Regions from separate parts of the Rhizobium sp. MHM7A genome, predicted to be linked through region 4. Evidence: predicted binding sites of a transcription regulator. Region 4 holds the regulator's gene; each other region holds the start of a gene.
The links. Region 4 encodes PhoB, which activates phosphate uptake and scavenging genes when phosphate is short. Its sites were predicted from a motif close to TGTCATNNANCTGTCAT; they were not measured.
Positions count from the first base shown of each region.

Region 1: FFR93_RS26310 (UDP-2,3-diacylglucosamine diphosphatase) is a predicted target of PhoB. The motif match lies at 1,496-1,512, and genes of this name have one in related genera.
Region 2: FFR93_RS38045 (PhoX family phosphatase) is a predicted target of PhoB. The motif match lies at 2,851-2,867, and genes of this name have one in related genera.
Region 3: FFR93_RS22690 (DUF465 domain-containing protein) is a predicted target of PhoB. The motif match lies at 2,337-2,353, and genes of this name have one in related genera.

Region 1 is NZ_VCHT01000009.1:212,494-216,986, reverse strand. Features, by position in the region: gene FFR93_RS26320 (FAD-binding oxidoreductase) at 1-507, shown strand, start outside; gene FFR93_RS26315 (phosphoglycerate mutase family protein) at 621-1,370, opposite strand; gene FFR93_RS26310 (UDP-2,3-diacylglucosamine diphosphatase) at 1,544-2,386, shown strand; gene FFR93_RS26305 (MFS transporter) at 2,551-3,768, shown strand; gene dgcA (N-acetyl-D-Glu racemase DgcA) at 3,720-4,493, opposite strand, start outside.
Region 2 is NZ_VCHT01000026.1:35,302-39,794, reverse strand. Features, by position in the region: gene FFR93_RS38055 (methyl-accepting chemotaxis protein) at 1-13, shown strand, start outside; partial or broken gene FFR93_RS41790 (two-component sensor histidine kinase) at 131-358, opposite strand; gene FFR93_RS38045 (PhoX family phosphatase) at 850-2,742, opposite strand; gene FFR93_RS38040 (protein tyrosine phosphatase) at 3,055-3,558, opposite strand; gene FFR93_RS38035 (glutathionylspermidine synthase family protein) at 3,757-4,493, opposite strand, start outside.
Region 3 is NZ_VCHT01000007.1:145,950-150,442, forward strand. Features, by position in the region: gene FFR93_RS22670 (tetratricopeptide repeat protein) at 1-9, opposite strand, end outside; gene FFR93_RS22675 (thiamine phosphate synthase) at 20-673, opposite strand; gene FFR93_RS22680 (sulfite exporter TauE/SafE family protein) at 782-1,546, shown strand; gene FFR93_RS22685 (metalloregulator ArsR/SmtB family transcription factor) at 1,613-1,873, shown strand; gene FFR93_RS22690 (DUF465 domain-containing protein) at 2,059-2,232, opposite strand; gene FFR93_RS22695 (DUF465 domain-containing protein) at 2,460-2,663, shown strand; gene purE (5-(carboxyamino)imidazole ribonucleotide mutase) at 2,680-3,174, shown strand; gene FFR93_RS22705 (5-(carboxyamino)imidazole ribonucleotide synthase) at 3,171-4,247, shown strand; gene ykgO (type B 50S ribosomal protein L36) at 4,413-4,493, shown strand, end outside.
Region 4 is NZ_VCHT01000010.1:65,471-69,963, reverse strand. Features, by position in the region: gene FFR93_RS27060 (aspartate aminotransferase family protein) at 1-730, opposite strand, end outside; gene FFR93_RS27055 (GcrA family cell cycle regulator) at 1,151-1,684, shown strand; gene phoB (phosphate regulon transcriptional regulator PhoB) at 2,330-3,013, opposite strand; gene phoU (phosphate signaling complex protein PhoU) at 3,173-3,886, opposite strand; gene pstB (phosphate ABC transporter ATP-binding protein PstB) at 3,931-4,493, opposite strand, start outside.

The DNA.
Region 1 (4,493 bases), on a different contig from region 4:
GGCCCAATGCCGTTTATTGGCTGGCAGCAGGCATTCGATCCGCTGCTGACACCAGGGGCGCGCAACTACTGGAAGAGCCAGGACTTCGCGTCGCTTTCGGATGCGGCGATCGGCTTGCTTCTGGACGCCGCGCGCGGACTGCCAGGACCCGAATGCGAAATATTCATCGGCCATGTCGGTGGGGCCGCCGGCCGTGTGCCGACCGAAGCCACCGCATTTCCGCAGCGCAGCTCGCATTTCGTCATGAATGTGCACGCGCGCTGGCGGGAAACCGGGATGGACGCAGGCTGCATTGGCTGGGCGCGTGAACTCTTCGAAGCCACCAAGCCGCATGCTGTGGGCACCGCCTATATCAACTTCATGCCCGAAGACGAGGTCGACCGGGTCGAAATGGCTTACGGGGCCAATTATGCGCGTCTTTCCGAAATCAAGCTGCGCTACGATCCGAACAATCTGTTCCGGATGAACCAGAATGTGAAGCCGATGGCGGCGGAGCAGGCTGCGTGAAGATGAAGTAGGGCGGGAGGGGTTGAGTTGGCGCTGACCGTGGCGGACATGGACGTTTTCGCGGATGAAACGATGAATTGGAGAAGGACGGTGCGGCCTCGTTGGGGAGGGGTTTATCCACCGCCCTTCGGCGTTATCGTCACATCAGCGCCATAGGCATCGCGCAATTCGCTCTCCTGTCCCGGCTCCCGGTCGCAGGCCTGGTGCAGCAGGATTGATTGGTAGCCGTGGGAGCGGGTTCCCTCGATCAGCGTGACGTCGGCGTTTCCGGGATTGTCGGAGCGCTCGAACCAGTCGACCGAATGGTGGAGAAAATTCATTTCCACCGCGCGGTTGGTGACGCCATGGCCGACGATCGCTACGTTGTGGTCGTCATGTTCGGCGTCGCGCATGACCGTCTGGAGAAAGAGACGTACCCGCTGCGCCACGTCCGCCCGGCTTTCGCCGTCCGGCGGCCGCGCGTAGAATTTCCCGCTGTTATTGCGCAGTCTTGCCCATTTTTCGAATTCCTCGGGGAATTTCTGCTTCCGCTCCGCGTGATCATAGATCTCGGTAAAGAGACCGAAATCCTGCTCGCGGAGGAGATAATCTTCCCTGATGTCGCCGACAAAGCTTTCCGGCAGGGCTTCGAGCAGCGCATCCTTGCTCTGGCGTGTCCTTAAAAACGGGGAATACCAGATGTGGAGCTTGCCTCGACGTGCGCTCGGCAATGCTCTCAGGAAGGAAGCAATCGCACTGCCAGCCTCTGACGCCTGCCGGTAGCCCCACTGCGTCAGCGGCACATTGTGATCGCCGAATTGGCGGTAGGCCTGCTCGTTGATGTTGCCAAGGGATTCGCCGTGACGAACAAGGAAGAGACGCATCAGCCAACCCGCAGTGTCGAATGTGGAATCGCCATCATCATGAACGTGCCGGATGAACAGGGCAACATTGCCGGCGGACGATAGCGCTCGCGCAATGAACGGCTTTGCGAGGCTTTTCCCCACCTTGTCATCTTCCTGAAACACGAGTCTGGTTTTGGAAGGCTAGATGAAAGATGGGGCATGAGCGGCAGCTCGTGATAGACATGATGGAACCCAGACATTTCCGCACGCTCTTCATTTCCGATGTCCATCTCGGCTCGAAGGCCGCGAAGGCCGATTTTCTGCTGGATTTCCTGCGCTACCACGAGGCAGATACGATCGTCCTCGTCGGCGACATCGTCGACGGATGGCGGCTGAAACGCAGCTGGTACTGGCCGCAGGTCTGCAACGACGTCGTCCAGAAGCTGTTGCGCAAGGCGCGCAAGGGCACCCGCGTCGTCTATATTCCAGGCAATCACGACGAATTTCTGCGCGACTTTCCGGGCATGCATTTCGGCGGCATCGAGGTCGTCGAGCGCATGATGCATGACGGTGCGGACGGCAAGAAATACCTGATCCTGCACGGCGACGAGTTCGATGTCGTCGTCCGCAACGCCCGTCTGCTCGCCTATCTCGGCGACTGGGCCTATGATACGGCAATCCGCATCAATATCCTGCTCGCGGCCGTACGCCGCCGCCTCGGCATGCCCTACTGGTCGTTTTCCGCCTGGGCAAAGCTGCAGGTCAAGCACGCGGTCAATTTCATCGGCGAGTTCGAGCGCGTCGTGGCCGAGGAGGCTCGCAAGAGCGGCGCCGAGGGCGTGATCTGCGGCCACATCCACCACGCCGTCATCCAGGATATGGACGGCATACGCTACATCAACACCGGCGACTGGGTGGAAAGCTGCACGGCGGTCGCCGAACATGCGGACGGCACCTTCGAACTGATCACTTGGCGGGCACTCACCAGCGCCGTACCGGCGCTTGCCGCCGTCGAGCGTTCCGAAGAGGCGGAACTCGCCCCGCAGGCGGCGTGATTTTTGCGCCGTCGCAGCCGCGGCGGCTCTCCAGCAGTTTAGCCGTTACCGCGAGGTGACAGGCCCAATTTATTTCTTAAAACGTTTTCGGACGGCTATTTCTCGCAATAGTCCCTTCCGGGGTGGTGTGTTAGGACAACGTCCAGTTTCCTGCAGGTCCACCTATGATTCCCGCTCAACATTCCCAGGGTGAGGGCGCGCCGCCGCGCTTCCGGCTGCTCAGCGCGCTGTCCTATTGCGCGCCGCTGCTCGTCAACGGCATCGTGCTGCCGTTCTTCCCCGTATGGCTGGAAACTCACAGCTTCAGCGATCATGAAATCGGCATTATCCTTGCCATACCGATGGTGGTTCGGGTCCTGGTCGCGCCCGTCGTCGCCATGATCGCTGACCGCATGGCGGAGCGCGCCGACGTGCTGCTCTGGTCGGGCGGCTTGTCGCTCCTGACGGCGATCGCGCTTTATTGGACGACGAGCTTCTGGCCGGTGACGATCGTCTTCGCGCTGCAGGGCGCTACCTTCGCACCCTATCTGCCCGTGGTCGAATCGATCGTCATTTCGGGCGTTCGCCGCTGGGGACTCGACTATGGCTCGATGCGGGTATGGGGCTCGATCGCCTTCATCATCTCGACGCTTCTCGGCGGCCAGCTGATCGGCTGGTGGGGCGGCGGGATGGTGCTCGTCGTCATGATATTCGGCTTTACGATGACGGTGGTCATGGCGATCTTCTGTCCGCGGATCGGGCCGACGCGGCGGCGCGGTCAGCCGATCGATCTTCCGGCCGCGACTGGCCGAGGTCTGCGCGAACCACATTTGCTGATGCTCCTGATCGGCGTCGCCATTCAGCAGTCAAGCCATGCGGTGCTGAATGCCTTTTCCTCCATCTACTGGCATCAGCTCGGCTTTTCCGGCACTGAAGTCGGCCTCCTCTGGAGCGCCGGCGTTGCGTCGGAGGTGACGGTCTTCTTCCTGTCGAAGCGTCTCAACCGACGCTTCAACGCCTGGACGCTGATCCGCTTCGGCTGCGCAGTAAGCGTCTGCCGCTGGATCCTGTTTCCCATGGATACAGGCTTTGCCGGCTTCTTCCTGCTGCAATGCTTCCACGGCTTCACTTATGCCTTTGTGCATACCGGCGTGCAGCGGCGGATCGTGGCGACGGTGCAGGAGACGCAGGAGGCCTCGGCGCAGGGCGCCTATTTCTTTTATGTCGGCATGGCGATGGGTTTGATGACTATTGCTTCCGGCTATCTCTACGCTTGGCTCGGCCTCGTCAGCTATTACGTCATGGCGCTCGTGGCGCTTTCCGGCCTTGGGCTCGTCATCTCAGCCTACTACCTTCAGCCCCAAAGGGCGCTATCCGGCGGAAAGACCAGGGAAGCGGCGTAGCGCAGGCCGGGCTCGCGATCGCGCGCGAGCAGCAGAGGGCCGTCAAGATCGACGAAATCGGCATTTTGCGCGAGCAGCACGGCCGGCGCCATGGCAAGCGAAGTGCCGACCATGCAGCCGATCATGATCGAAAAGCCGAGCCTCTCGGCTTCGGCCTTCATCGCCAAGGCCTCGGTGAGGCCGCCTGTCTTGTCGAGCTTGATGTTGATGGCGTCATAGCGGTCGGCAAGGCTTGCGAGATCGCCGGTGTGATGGACGCTCTCGTCGGCGCAGACCAGCAGCGGACGGCGAATTTCGGCAAGCAGCGCATCCCGACCTGCGGGCAGCGGTTGCTCGACAAGGGCAACACCGGCCTCTGCGGCGATCTGCAGGTGACGTTCCAGCACCGCCTCGGGCCAGCCCTCATTGGCGTCGAGAACGATTGCAGCATCGGGTGCGGCCGCACGGACGGCGCGGATGCGGCTTTCATCATCACCGGTTCCCACTTTGACCTTGAGCAAAGCGCGATCGGCATGTTCGCGCGCTTGGGCGGCCATCACCTCCGGCTCGCCAAGCGATATGGTGTAGGCTGTCGTGAGCGGCTTCAGCGCAGTGAGGCCGAGGCGGGCTGCGACAGCTTGGCCCGTCCGTTTTGCTTCGAGATCCCAGAGAGCGCAATCGACGGCGTTGCGCGCCGCACCCCGCGGCATCGCCGACAACAGATCGTCGCGCGAAATGCCGGATTC
Region 2 (4,493 bases), on a different contig from region 4:
GGAAGAGTTTTAAGTGGTAAATTTCAGGCGGGAGCTTGAGAAGTCCCGCCCGAGTATCACGGTTCCTGAAGAACCGCTTCGCAACTCGCGGCCGGCGCTCGAGTGGCCAAAGCCACCCAGGCGCGTCCGAGTGGCGTAGCACTGACCGGTCGGACAGGAGGCCGGCCCGGCAGGAGTGCCGGATCGATCTCTGGCAGCGACGTTACGAACTGCGGAGCGGCAATTTTTTGACCGAGCCAGACCAGCCGACCAACGTCGATCACACCGCGGGTCGGCCGCGCGGATCGAACAGCGCGATACCCTCGTTCATGCTGCGGAAGGTGGAGCGGATGGTGCGGGCGGCGGCCTCCGCCTCTTGGTACTGCCTCCATCATTGAGGACGTCGAAGGAAAAATCGAACGCATAGTTCCATAAATCGTCTTATGCTACTTTTTAAAGTAAGGGGGGCGGATTCCATTTTCAAATGCAGCTAGGAGAATAACCGCCATAGTTACAAGGAGGATGGAATGGCCCGCTCTTTCGTGCAGTTGAGTTTGGACGAACGCGCAGATGCATGCGAGGAAGATCAGTCAGGCAGAGATCGCACGCACCCTCAGCCGTGACCGCTCGACGTTCTGCCGTGAGCGTCGTCGAAACTACTGGCATGATCGCGAAGTTCCTCTCGTCCAAGGTACTGGCATGTGACGGCTCGGCGCCGTCTGCAAGGATGCAGACGCGCTTTCAGGAACCATGGACCATTTGCGCGAGGACATCGAGAAGTCGACGAACCGCGATCAAAGGCGATGTTCGAGACCTGCGAGGGGGCGCTGAAACCAGCGCCTCCCAATCTGTCGTCGTGACGCTCAGTGGCTATCCGACAAGCGCATTGTCGGCGCGCTTGATCGCAAGGATGGTCGAGCGCGGCAATTTGCCTTCGCCGTCTGGAAAGGGCGCATCGGGGTGCTGAATGCCGACGAACATCGTCCGCTTGTCCGCCGACCAGGTCATGCCGGTGACTTCCGAGCCTTTCGGGCCGGTCAGGAAACGTTCGATGCGGCCGGTCGCCGGGTCGCCGGCAAGCATCTGGTTGTTGCCCTGGCCGAGGAAGTCGCCTTCGTTGGTGTCTTCGCCGTCCGTCTGGATCCACAAGAGACCGGTCGAGTCGAACATCATGCCATCAGGCGAGTTGAACATGTTGCCGGAGTTGATGTTGGACGAGCCGGCATAGGCATCCTTGTGAACGTCGGGATTGCCGGCCATGACGAACAGATCCCACTTGAACTTGCCGCTGGCATGGTCCTCATTTTCCGGATACCAGCGCACGATCTGGCCGTAGGCGTTTTTCTCGCGGGGATTGGCACCGCCGACCGGCATTTCGTCGCCGCCGGCATTCTTCTTCACGCCACGATTGGTGTTGTTGGTCAGCGCGCAATAGGCCTCGATGGCGACCGGGTTGATGGCGACCCACTCCGGACGGTCCATGGTCGTGGCACCGACCTTGGAGGCGGCCTGGCGGGTGAAGACGTGGATCTCGTCCATCTTCATGCCGGTCGTTTCCGGCGTCAGCGCCAGCCACTCACCATTGCCGTCATCAACAAACTTGGCGACGTAGAGCGTGCCTTCGTCGAGCAGTTTGGAGGTGTCGACGCCCGGCACGTAGATGCCGTTCGAAACGTATTTGTAGAGGAACTCGCCACGTTCGTCGTCACCCATGTAGACGACCACGCGACCATTGCGGGCAATCACGACAGCGGCGTTCTCGTGCTTGATGCGGCCGAGCGCGGTGCGCTTGATCGGGGTGGACGTGGCATTGGACGGATCTATTTCCACGACATAACCGGCGCGCCGGGGTTCGTTCGGGTTTTTCGACACGTCAAAACGGGGATCGAAGACCTCATAGCCATACCGGGTTTCGGCTGCGATGCCGTAGCGCTTGAAGTCGTCGGGCATGGCAAAGTTCGGATCGGACGAGCCAAAATATCCGTTGAAGTTTTCCTCGCAGGTGAGATAGGTGCCCCACGGCGTCTTGCCGGCGCCGCAGTTGTTGAAGGTCCCAAGACAGTCGGTGCCGTTCGGATCGGCTTCGGTCTTGATAAGATCGGAACCGGCGGCCGGACCGGAGATCTTCATCGGGGTCAGATGGGTGATGCGGCGATTGAACGGGCTGTCGACCACGATTTCCCAGCCCTTTTCGCCTTCGGCGACTTCCATGACGGTGACACCCTGCAGGTTCTGTAGGATCTTCACATCGTCGGCGCTCTTCGGCATGCCCTTTTCATTGTGCGGAAGATTGATTTCGTTGTTTACATATTCATGGTTGACGGCGATGACCTGACGGTCGCCGATCACGAACAGTTCCATGCCGTCGGTGTTCTCGCCGAAGACCTTGTCGGAGTTTTCGACGCTTACGCCGTTGGCAAGATCGAGATCCGGGATATTGGAAAACAGCGGCTGGCCCCACTTCGCGAGCGGCTTCCAGGCATAACCTTCCGGGACATGCACGGTGTTGTCGGTGAAGACAGGGATCGGCTTGAACGCGAAGCGCGAATCGGTGTCCTGCGCCTGCGCCGAGGTGGAGGACATCAGATTGCCGAGCGTCCCCATTGCGGCGGCAGCTGAACCGACGGCTAGGATGCCACCGAGGAAACCGCGGCGTGAAACAGCCGATTCGACGACGCGGTCGAAATCGGTTTCGGCCGGCGGTGGGTTTTGCAGTTCGTCCCATTCGTCCCAGGACAATTTGCTGGTGTCGATATTAGCCATGGTGCTTCTCCTTTGTTGTTTCTTGGAACAATTCCGACAGCGGCTTTATCTTTGTAAGATCACAACCGGATGATGAACGAGTGACCGTCGGCATGAGGTGGGTGAAGCTGTCTCTGGAGCGTCATTCTCTGCAAAAGGCCAACTCCAACCAACTTTCCGCCTCCGAAATGCAAGCCGGAAGATGATCACGGTGGACGGGGATCTGCTTGCCCATTGTCAGGAAACGGCGCTCGATGCAGCCACACGAACCACCCTGTAGCTGGCCAGGTTGCCTGTTCTCTGAACGTCGCTAACTATTCCAGCGTCAGAGCCCTAAGCCTTCTCCGCGTCACCAATGTCCTTGATGTGGTGCTGCAGGCTCATCCGATCCAACGAAGCAAATGGCAGGTTGATAAAGATGTTCAGGCGCCTCTCCAACCCGGTCAGGACCTGCATAAAGGCCTGCTTGCGTTGCCAAGCCTCGTCTTCGACAAGGATCGGGTCAGGACAGCGCCAATGCCCGGTGATCGGCAGGCCCGGCCATTCCGGAAGCGCTTCGCCGGCGGCGGTATCACTGAGGGTGAAGACAAAATCCAGGTCGGTCGCCCCAGCATCCGCAAAATCCCGGAAATGCCGAGGCTTGATGTCTTCAATCGGGTAGTCTTCGTTCCGAAGCAGCTGCAGGACGGTGGGCTCGATCACCGGCGCCGGATCGACAGCAGCGCTGAAGGCTTTGAATCGTCCCTTGCCGATCTTGTTCAGGATTGCTTCAGCCATCACGCTACGTGCGGAATTGCGCCGTGATAGAAAGAGCACGCGATAGATTCCGTCCTGCATCAATCCCCCTCGGATAGCGATATCGGAAATCGATAGAGCTATGCCAAGGTTCGGTGACAGTTTTATGAAGCGGAACGACTGTGGCCTCCCCGACGACAAGGGCAGGCAAAGCAGTCCAAAATCCTGCCGGTGTCCGACGCTCAAAAACGGCCTCGCGTTTGAGACCATGGGAGACGGACGACTGCTTCGCCGATCCATTTACCCGACTATGACGTGCGGCACGAAACGCGATAGATTTGCGGTTATACGCGAGCGGTCCTCGCGGACGGCAAGGCCGCAGGCACGGTCGCCGGCGATCCAGCTGCCAAGCACGGCAAAACCGCTGTCGCTTTCGAAAAGCGGTGCATAGGCCTGAACGATGAACCCTTCGTCGCCATAATCGCCGGGCGCGGAAATCAGCTCCCTCCCCTCTCGAAATATCGTCACGTTCTCGCCTTCTCTCGACAAGAGTGGTTTGCGCACGTAGTCGGTCAGGGTCGAAGCGGCCGGGTCATCGTGGAAATAACTCGGCAGCAGGTTCGGGTGATTGGGGTGGCGCCGCCAGAGCAGCGGCAGAAGCCCTTTGTTGGAGAGCACGGACTTCCAGGCGGGCTCAACGAAAACATCGCCGGAGCGCGCCAGTTCGCGAGCGAAGGGCTCGCGCAGCATGAATTCCCATGGGTACAGCTTGAAGCAACGGTCGATCACCCGATCCTTGAGGTCGGTGTAGCGACCCTGCGCATCGATGCCGATCTCCCGAATGTCCAGAAGCTCGACGCGATGGCCCGCCTGCACCGCACAATCCATGAGGTAGACCGTCGTGCCTCGATCCTCCTCATTGTCGGTTATCGCGGCGAAGTGGAAGATTGACTCCTTGGGAAATTGGTCGAACGCCTCGACAAGGCTTTCCTGCAGGAAATTATACTGGTCCGCATCTTTGGGCAGAACACCCAAAG
Region 3 (4,493 bases), on a different contig from region 4:
GATCGGCATGAGCGGGATTTCAATCCTCAAACCGTGGCGCTTTTTCGTCAAGCAGAGCGTTGATCTCGGCAACGATGGACGGCGCCCGTGCGGGCTCTCCGAACACCGCCAGCCGGAGCGCCACGAACTCTGCTCCGGTCTCGGCGACGGCAAGAGCCGACGCCGGATCGGTGCCGCCCATGACAATGCAGGGGATCTCTATCATCGAGGCCCACCATTCGCCGAGCGCGAGGTTCTTGGGATGCGCCTCAGGCTTGATGTCCCCGTCGAGTTTGCCGAAGAAGATATAATCCGGCCTGACCTCGCCGATCTCCAGCGCCGTGTGCCGGTCGCTCGCGTTGCCGCCGCCGACGATTAGCTTTGGTGCGTGTTTGTCGATCGCCTCCGACAGCGCCTGCGCGTTACCCGCAAGATGCAGGCCATCGGCCTTTGCCCGTCCCGCCACGCGGCTATCGCCTGCAATCAGCGCGGCGGCTCCGGCATCCTGGATTACCGGCACCAGCTTCTCGGCGTGTTTCTGGAAAGTGCCGTCGTCGAGCCCGTATTGCGGCACGATGACCGAGGCGACATCGCCGCCCTTCAGCGCGTCGGCGACGATCCTTGCCTGCTCATCGGCGTCGGCGATATCAGGGGCGATGAGGACCAGGCGGCAGCGATTTTCGGGTTCGGTCATGAGGTCTTTCCGTTTCCTGCGAATTCCCTTCTCGAAAGGACGGATCCGCACTCGTTTTGTGTGAGTAGTTCCGTTAGAGGAGGCTTGCAAGAGGAGGACGTCGAAAGCATGCCGCAGGACTTGTCATTCTACTACGCCGCCGTGCCCGCAGTTCTGCTAGTCGGACTTGCAAAAGGCGGCATGGGCGATGCTTTGTCGCTGATCGGCCTACCCTTTCTTGCCCTCGTGGTCTCGCCGCTCGAGGCGGCGGCGATCCTGCTGCCGATCCTGGTCTTCATGGACATGATCTCGCTTGTCATCTGGCGCAGGTACGGCGATTGGGCAACGCTGAAGATCATGCTGCCGGGTGCAATTTTAGGCATTGCCCTCGGCTGGGCGACTTCCGCGCTCGTACCCGGTAACGTGCTGCGTGTCGTCATCGGCGCGGTGACGATCCTCTTCTGTCTACGTTATTTCTGGAATAATTTCGGCCCCAGCGCCGGCAAGACGATCCCGCCGCGCGGCCAGCGGCCGGTGGCCGCCGGTCTCTGGGGAACGTTTTCCGGATATGGCAGCTTCGTCGCCCATGCCGGCGGCGCGCCGTTTCAGATCTATGCCCTGCCGCTCAAGCTGGAGCCGCGCGAATATACCGGCACCAGCGTGCGCTTCTTCGCGATCCTCAACGCCATCAAGCTGATCCCCTATTTCGCGCTCGGCCAGCTCGACACACAGAACCTTGCGACCTCCGCCACGCTCCTGCCTGTCGCGCCGCTCGCGACCCTTGCCGGCGCCTGGTGCGTGCGCCGCATGAAGCCTCAGATTTTCTACCCTTTCATGTATGCGATGGCACTGATCGCGGCCTTGCTGATCATGCGCGAGGGCCTTGGCGGGTAATGGCCGCAGCACGCTGCAATGCACAATTTTCTTGCTGCGCCGTGCGGTTTGACGTAGCGTTCCTGCATGTCGAACACGGACCCTTTCTCTGCGATTGCCGATCCTAACCGGCGCTTTCTGCTGGAGGAATTGCGGCGCGCGCCGCGCACGGTCAATGAGCTTGCCGAGGGCCTGCCGATCAGCCGACCCGCTGTCTCGCAACATCTGAAGGCGCTGCTGGACAGCAACCTCGTCTCCGTAACCTCGGAAGGTACGAAACGCATCTATGCGGTCAACAACCGCGGCTTTGACAAGCTCAATCTATGGCTAGATCAGTTCTGGGCCTGACCGCGCCCTTCCCCCGGCGCAATCATTGTAACGCCATTTGCTGCAAGCAGACGCAAAAGCGCCAGCCGCGACGTCACAAGCATCGGGCTGGCGCAATTCTGGTGTGATCACCGGTTCTTGCAAATTTTTGGCGGAATGGATGGATTTACCTCTTGCGCAAGATCGCCCGGCGACCCTTGGGAAGATCAATGGACGGATGACTTGAGACGCTGAATCTCGTCCTTGATGCGCAGCTTGCGGCGCTTGCATTCGGCAATTTCTGTATCGGAGATAGAGGGAGCTGTTCTAAGTGCATGCAACTCCTCCTCGAGAGCAACATGCTTTTTCTGGAGTGATTCAAGATGAGCTTCAACTGTCATTTGACCCTTCCTTCCTCTTACCCTCCCCAACCGTCTTCGTCGGGGATCAAGGTGTCAACGCGCGGACTGTGACATATTTTTGAAGGCTTGTCGAAGGCCAAAAGATGAAGATGAGATGGCAAATTCATGATCAAGACTAACTAGCCGTTACCCGTATTTGGTGATAGGAGCTTGCGGAAATCATCGGCAGATCGGACAAGGTCCGAGGACGATAACGGGGAATGCATATGGCCGATCAGGAACAGGCGGAAATCAGGCTCATGGTGGCGCGCCTGCGCCAGGAGCACGAGGATTTCGATGCCGCGATCAATGCCATGATTGAGACCGGGTGCGACGCTCTGCGAATCCAGCGCATGAAAAAGAAGAAGCTCGTCATCAAGGACAAGCTCTCCAAGCTGGAAGATCAGATCGTTCCCGACATCATTGCCTGAAAGGAGCGGCCGCGCGATGACAGACAGACCCCCCGTCGCCATCATCATGGGCAGCCAATCCGATTGGGAGACCATGAAGAACGCTGCCGACACGCTGGAATCGCTGGAGATTGCTTACGATGCGCGCATTATCTCGGCGCATCGCACGCCCGACCGGCTGGTCAACTTCGCCAAGGGTGCACGGGCTGAAGGGTTCAAGGTGATTATTGCCGGCGCCGGCGGCGCGGCCCACCTGCCGGGCATGGCCGCATCGATGACGCCGCTGCCGGTCTTCGGCGTGCCGGTCCAGTCTAAAGCTCTCTCCGGGCAGGACAGCCTTCTTTCCATCGTCCAGATGCCGGCCGGCATTCCGGTTGGGACGCTCGCCATCGGCAAGGCGGGCGCGATCAACGCCGCTCTTCTAGCCGCCGCCGTGCTTGCCCTTTCCGACGAAGAGATCGCCGATAGGCTGGACGAATGGCGCGAGCGCCAGAGTGCTGCCGTTGCCGAATACCCGATGGACGACCTATGACGGCAGGAACGATCGGCATCATCGGCGGCGGCCAGCTCGGCCGCATGCTGGCCATTGCCGCCGCCAGATTGAATTTCCGCACTATCATCCTCGAGCCGCAGCCGGACTGCCCGGCTGCCCAGCTTGCCAACCGGCAGATCGTTGCCGCCTATGACGATCCGGCCGCCTTGGCCGAACTCGCCGCCGCCTGCGACGTCGTCACCTACGAATTCGAGAATGTGCCCGTCGCGGCCGCCGAGAGGCTCTCGGCAAGCATCGCCGTCTACCCGCCGCCGAAGGCGCTTGAGGCAGCACAGGACCGGCTGGTTGAAAAACGCTTCCTCAACGGCTGCGGCATATCAACCGCCCGCTTTCATGCGATTGACAGCCAGGCCGATCTGGAGGCCGCCCTTGAGGATTTCGGCGGCCGGGGCGTTTTGAAGACCCGCCGCCTCGGTTATGACGGCAAGGGGCAGAAGGTATTCCGCTCCGCGGCAGACGATCCTGACGGCGCATATGCCGCGCTCGGGGCCGTGCCGCTGATCCTCGAAAGCTTTATCGCCTTCGAGCGCGAAGTCTCGATCATCGCTGCACGCGCCACGGACGGCGCGATCGTCTGCTTCGATCCTGCCGAAAACATCCACCGGAACGGCATTCTTCACACCTCGACCGTTCCAGCCGCAATCTCGGCGGCGACGGCGGAGGCCGCTCATCGATCGGCCGAAAAGATCCTCGCCGCATTGAACTATGTCGGCGTCATCGGCATCGAATTCTTCGTGCTTGCCGACGGCAGCCTGATCGCCAACGAGATGGCGCCTCGCGTCCACAATTCTGGTCATTGGACGGAAGCCGCCTGCGTCGTCAGCCAGTTCGAGCAGCATATACGCGCTGTCGCCGGCCTGCCGCTCGGCAATGGCGAGCGGCACTCCGACTGCGTCATGCGGAATCTGGTCGGCGACGATATCCTTGCCGTTCCCGATTGGCTGCAGCGTCCCGACACGCTGGTTCACCTCTATGGCAAGAGCGAGTGGCGCCCAGGTCGCAAGATGGGTCATGTCACCACATTGACGCCGAAATCGCCGGTTTCGCGGTGAGAAAGCGGCCCTGCGGCTTTGGAAAAACAGCATCATGTGGTTGACACGGAAAAGGTGACGAGGTATCTGCACCCCCACCTAAAGAGCGCGCCCCGACGGCGCGCTTTTGATTGTTAAAGTTACGGGCGAATGTGAATTCCCCCATAGAGATCGCGGATCAGAAAAATGAAGATCAAGAATTCGCTCAAGTCGCTCAAGGCTCGTCACCGTGACAACCGTCTGGTTCGTCGCAAGGGCCGCATCTAC
Region 4 (4,493 bases):
CAACGGCCATGATGTCGGGTGTGATGCCGGACCATTCATGGGCGAAGAGCTTGCCGGTGCGGCCGACGCCCGTCTGCACCTCGTCGAGGATCAACAGCAGGCCCTTTTCGTCGCAGATCTGGCGAAGCGCCTTCATGAACTCGTTGGTTGCAGGACGCACACCGCCCTCGCCCTGCACCGGTTCGATCAGGATTGCTGCCGTCGCATCGGTAACGGCGGCGCGGACGGCATCGATGTCGCCAAAGGGCACCTGATCGAAACCCGGCGCCTTAGGGCCGAAGCCTTCGAGATATTTCTCCTGGCCGCCGGCGGCGATCGTCGCGAGCGTGCGGCCGTGGAAGGCGCCTTCGAAGGTGATGATATGGAAGCGCTCGGGGTGGCCCTTGGAGAACTGATAGCGGCGCGCCGTCTTGACGGCGCATTCGAGCGCCTCCGCGCCCGAATTGGTGAAGAACACCTTGTCGGCAAAGGTTGCGTCGGTCAGGCGCTTGGCGAGGCGCTCCTGGCCGGGGATCTCATAGATATTGGAGAGGTGCCAGACCTTATCGGCCTGCTCCTTCAGCGCTGCGACAACGTGCGGATTGCTGTGGCCGACCGATGTCACGGCGACGCCGGCGCCGAAATCGAGATAACGCTCGCCGCCTTCGGTGATCAGCCATACGCCCTCGCCTCGCTCGAACCGCAGCGGGGCGCGAGAATAGGTGTCATAAAGCGGCGCGGCTTCAGCCATGGCGCGGGTCTCCCAATGTTGTCATGCCCGGACTCCGGCTAAAGACACCAAGCCCGACAAATTAAAAATGCCGCCTTTCGGCGGCAAGCGGTACTATTTCCTTTTCGCGCTGCAATGTCAACAAAACTGCGGCCTTAGCGCATGCAGCAAGCTAGTACAGGGGCGTTTCCGGCCTTCAACAGGCATTATTGCAGAAATGACACGCGGAGGCAGCAAGTTGGGGAAAACTTGAAATTCGATTCATCCGGATTCCCGCGACTCTTGTCACGGAGTCAGCCTCACACTAGGTTAAAGTTCAATTACTAGACTGCATGCGGCGGAACTAGTCACCAAAATTGATCAGGCGTTTCTTGTTTCGGAGGCTTCCGGGACAACGGTGAGGGATTCTGCCATCACCAACGCAAAAGGTGGAGACAGGGCATGAACTGGACAGACGAGCGGGTCGAGAAACTCAAGAAGCTTTGGTCGGAAGGACTGAGTGCCAGCCAGATCGCGGCGCAGCTTGGCGGGGTCAGCCGAAATGCCGTCATCGGCAAGGTGCACCGGCTGAGCCTTCCCGGCCGTGCCAAGGCCGGCGGCACAGCCACAGCGGCGCGCACGCCGAAGCGCCAGACTTCAGCGCCGCGTGCGCCGAACTACGCCTCCCGGATCACCACCCGCACCGTTACCCGCCAGCAGGGCGCAACGATGCTGAAGGAAGAGATCGAGGTCGATGCGGTCGAGGAGATGGAATATGTGCCGGCCGGCAACGTAGTCGTGCCGATTTCCCGCCGCCTTGGCCTGACGGAGCTGACTGAACGCACCTGCAAGTGGCCGGTCGGCGATCCGCTGAAGGAAGACTTCCATTTCTGCGGCTGCGAGTCCCCGGACAACTCACCCTATTGCGGCTATCATCAGAAGCTTGCCTACCAGCCGGTCAACGAACGGCGCCGGGCGGCTGCACGGGCAAGTTGAGCGGGCTGCATCCACGGACAAAAAAACGGGCCGAGTGGCCCGTTTTTTATGATCGGAGTGGGGAAGCGACCTTTGTGTTTGGCAGCAAAGCCGACCACACTTTCCGTCATCCCAGGGCTTGACCCTGGGATCCACAACCAAGCACACCACTTCAATTGTTTCCCTGCAGTTCGATGCTATCGCGCTTCTCACAGTGCCAGCCGCATGGATCCCAGGGTCAAGCCCTGGGATGACGGAGGGGAGATGGTGCCTGGACAGGTTGGCTCTGCAGGCGCGATGGAGAGGTGGCGCCGAGACGCACAGCCCTCGCAGGCGCGATGAATTTGCGGCAAAAGCGCCGCTTCACAAGCTGCATCAGCGGGCGTTAGGCTAGAACGCCAACCCACACTCCGTCATCTCAGGGCTTGACCCTGGGATCCACAACAGGCACTCGGCTTCGATAACTTCCCTGCAGCTGAATGCCATCGTTCCTCCCGCAGCGCCAGCCGCATGGATCCCAGGGTCAAGCCCTGGGATGACGGAGGAGAGGTGGTGCCTGGATGACCGAGGTGAGGCCGTGCTGGCTCATACCCAGCGCCGGTGCGATGAAGGGCCTGGGAACCGCTGCACGGGCGGGAGCGCCGGCCACATGCACTCTCCTCAACCTCAGGCCTCCATCGAGTAACCGGCGCCGCGGACGGTGCGGATGACGTCCTGCATGTTGGAGAAATTCAGCGCCTTGCGCAGGCGGCCGACATGGACGTCGACGGTGCGTTCGTCGACATAGATGTCGTGGCCCCAGACGCCGTCGAGCAGCTGCGAGCGGGAAAAGACCCGGCCTGGCGACGACATCAGGAATTCCAGCAGGCGGAATTCGGTCGGTCCGAGGCGGACCTCGCGGCTCTTGCGGTGGACGCGATGGGTTTCGCGATCGAGCTCGATATCGCCGCATTTCAGCACCGACGACAGCACTTCAGGGCGGGCACGGCGCAGCATCGCCTTGACGCGGGCGACGAGTTCGGGGGTCGAGAACGGCTTCACGACGTAATCGTCGGCGCCGGTGGACAGCCCGCGCACGCGCTCGCTCTCCTCGCCGCGCGCCGTCAGCATGATGATCGGCAGCCGCTCGGTTTCCGGCCGCATGCGCAGGCGCCGGCAGAGTTCGATGCCGGAGACGCCGGGCAGCATCCAGTCGAGGATCAGAAGGTCGGGCGTGCGCTCCTGAAGCCTGATTTCGGCCTCGTCGCCGCGCAGGATGGTATCGACCTCGAAGCCTTCCGCTTCCAGGTTATAGCGAAGAAGTACGCTCAGGGCTTCCTCGTCTTCAACAACTGCGACTCTCGGGATCATGCGTGTCCGTCTCCTCGCGCAAAAGCCTTAAACCGGGGCGATTAAGCAGGCGTCCTGCGCATCTTCAGAAATTGGCTGCGACCTCTTTGCGCGCCCCGAACGGGCGCGCACGCAAGTGGTTGGTCCGGGCGGCTGGCCCGGTCCGCTGGTTCGTGACGATTATTCCGTCGCGGCGCCGACAGTGTTGGCGCTGTCATCCTTGGGGCGATCGCCTTCCGGCTGGGCGCCCGTTGCCATGTAGTAGATAGTCTCGGCGATGTTGGTGGCGTGGTCGCCGATGCGCTCGATGTTCTTGGCGCAGAAGAGCAGATGCGTGCAGCTCGTGATGTTGCGCGGATCTTCCATCATGTAGGTCAGCAGCTCGCGGAACAGCGACGTGTACATCGCGTCGATCTCGTTATCGCGTTCGCGGATGGCGGTCGCCTTGTCGGCGGCGCGCGTCGTATAGACGTCGAGCACTTCCTTGAGCTGGACCAGCGCCAGCTCGGACAGGTGCTCGAGACCGCGGGCGAGCTTGCGGGGAACGCCGGTGCTCTGCACGGCGATGACGCGCTTGGCTGTGTTCTTGCCGAGGTCGCCGACGCGTTCGAGATCGGCGGCGATGCGGATCGAACCCATGATTTCGCGCAGGTCTGCGGCCATCGGCTGGCGGCGGGCGATGGTGACGATCGCCTTGTCGCCGATTTCGCGCTCGGTGTGATCAAGGATCACATCGTCGGAGATGACCTTCTGCGCCAGCGCCGTGTCGCCGTTGACCAGCGCCCGGACGGATTCCGCGACCATCTGTTCGGCCAGGCCGCCCATTTCGGAAATCCGCCTGGACAGGAACTTCAGATCATCATCATAGGCAGAATAAATATGTGTCGATGCCATTGGGCTTTGTCCTCGAATAACGGGAAGGCTTCGGATCGCCGCAATCAGCCGAAGCGACCCATGATGTAGTCCTGGGTACGTGGATCGTCCGGATTGGTGAACATCTTGTCGGTGTCGTTCTCCTCGACGAGGTTGCCGAGGTGGAACATGGCGGTGCGCTGCGAAACGCGCGCGGCCTGCTGCATGGAGTGGGTGACGATGACGATCGTGTAATTCTCGCGCAGCTCGTGGATCAGTTCCTCGACCTTGGCGGTGGCGATCGGGTCAAGCGCCGAGCAGGGCTCATCCATCAGGATGACTTCCGGGCTGACGGCAACGGCGCGGGCGATGCACAAGCGCTGCTGCTGGCCGCCCGAGAGGCCGGTGCCGGACTCGTGCACGCGGTCCTTGACCTCGTTCCAGAGGCCGGCGCGCTGCAGGCTGGTCTCGACGATCTGGTCGAGATCGGCCTTCGACTTTGCGAGACCATGGATGCGCGGGCCGTAGGAGACGTTTTCGTAGATCGACTTCGGGAACGGGTTCGGCTTCTGGAAAACCATGCCGACGCGGGCGCGAAGTTCGACGACGTCGATATCCGGATCATAGACGTCGTCGCCGTCCAGCGTGA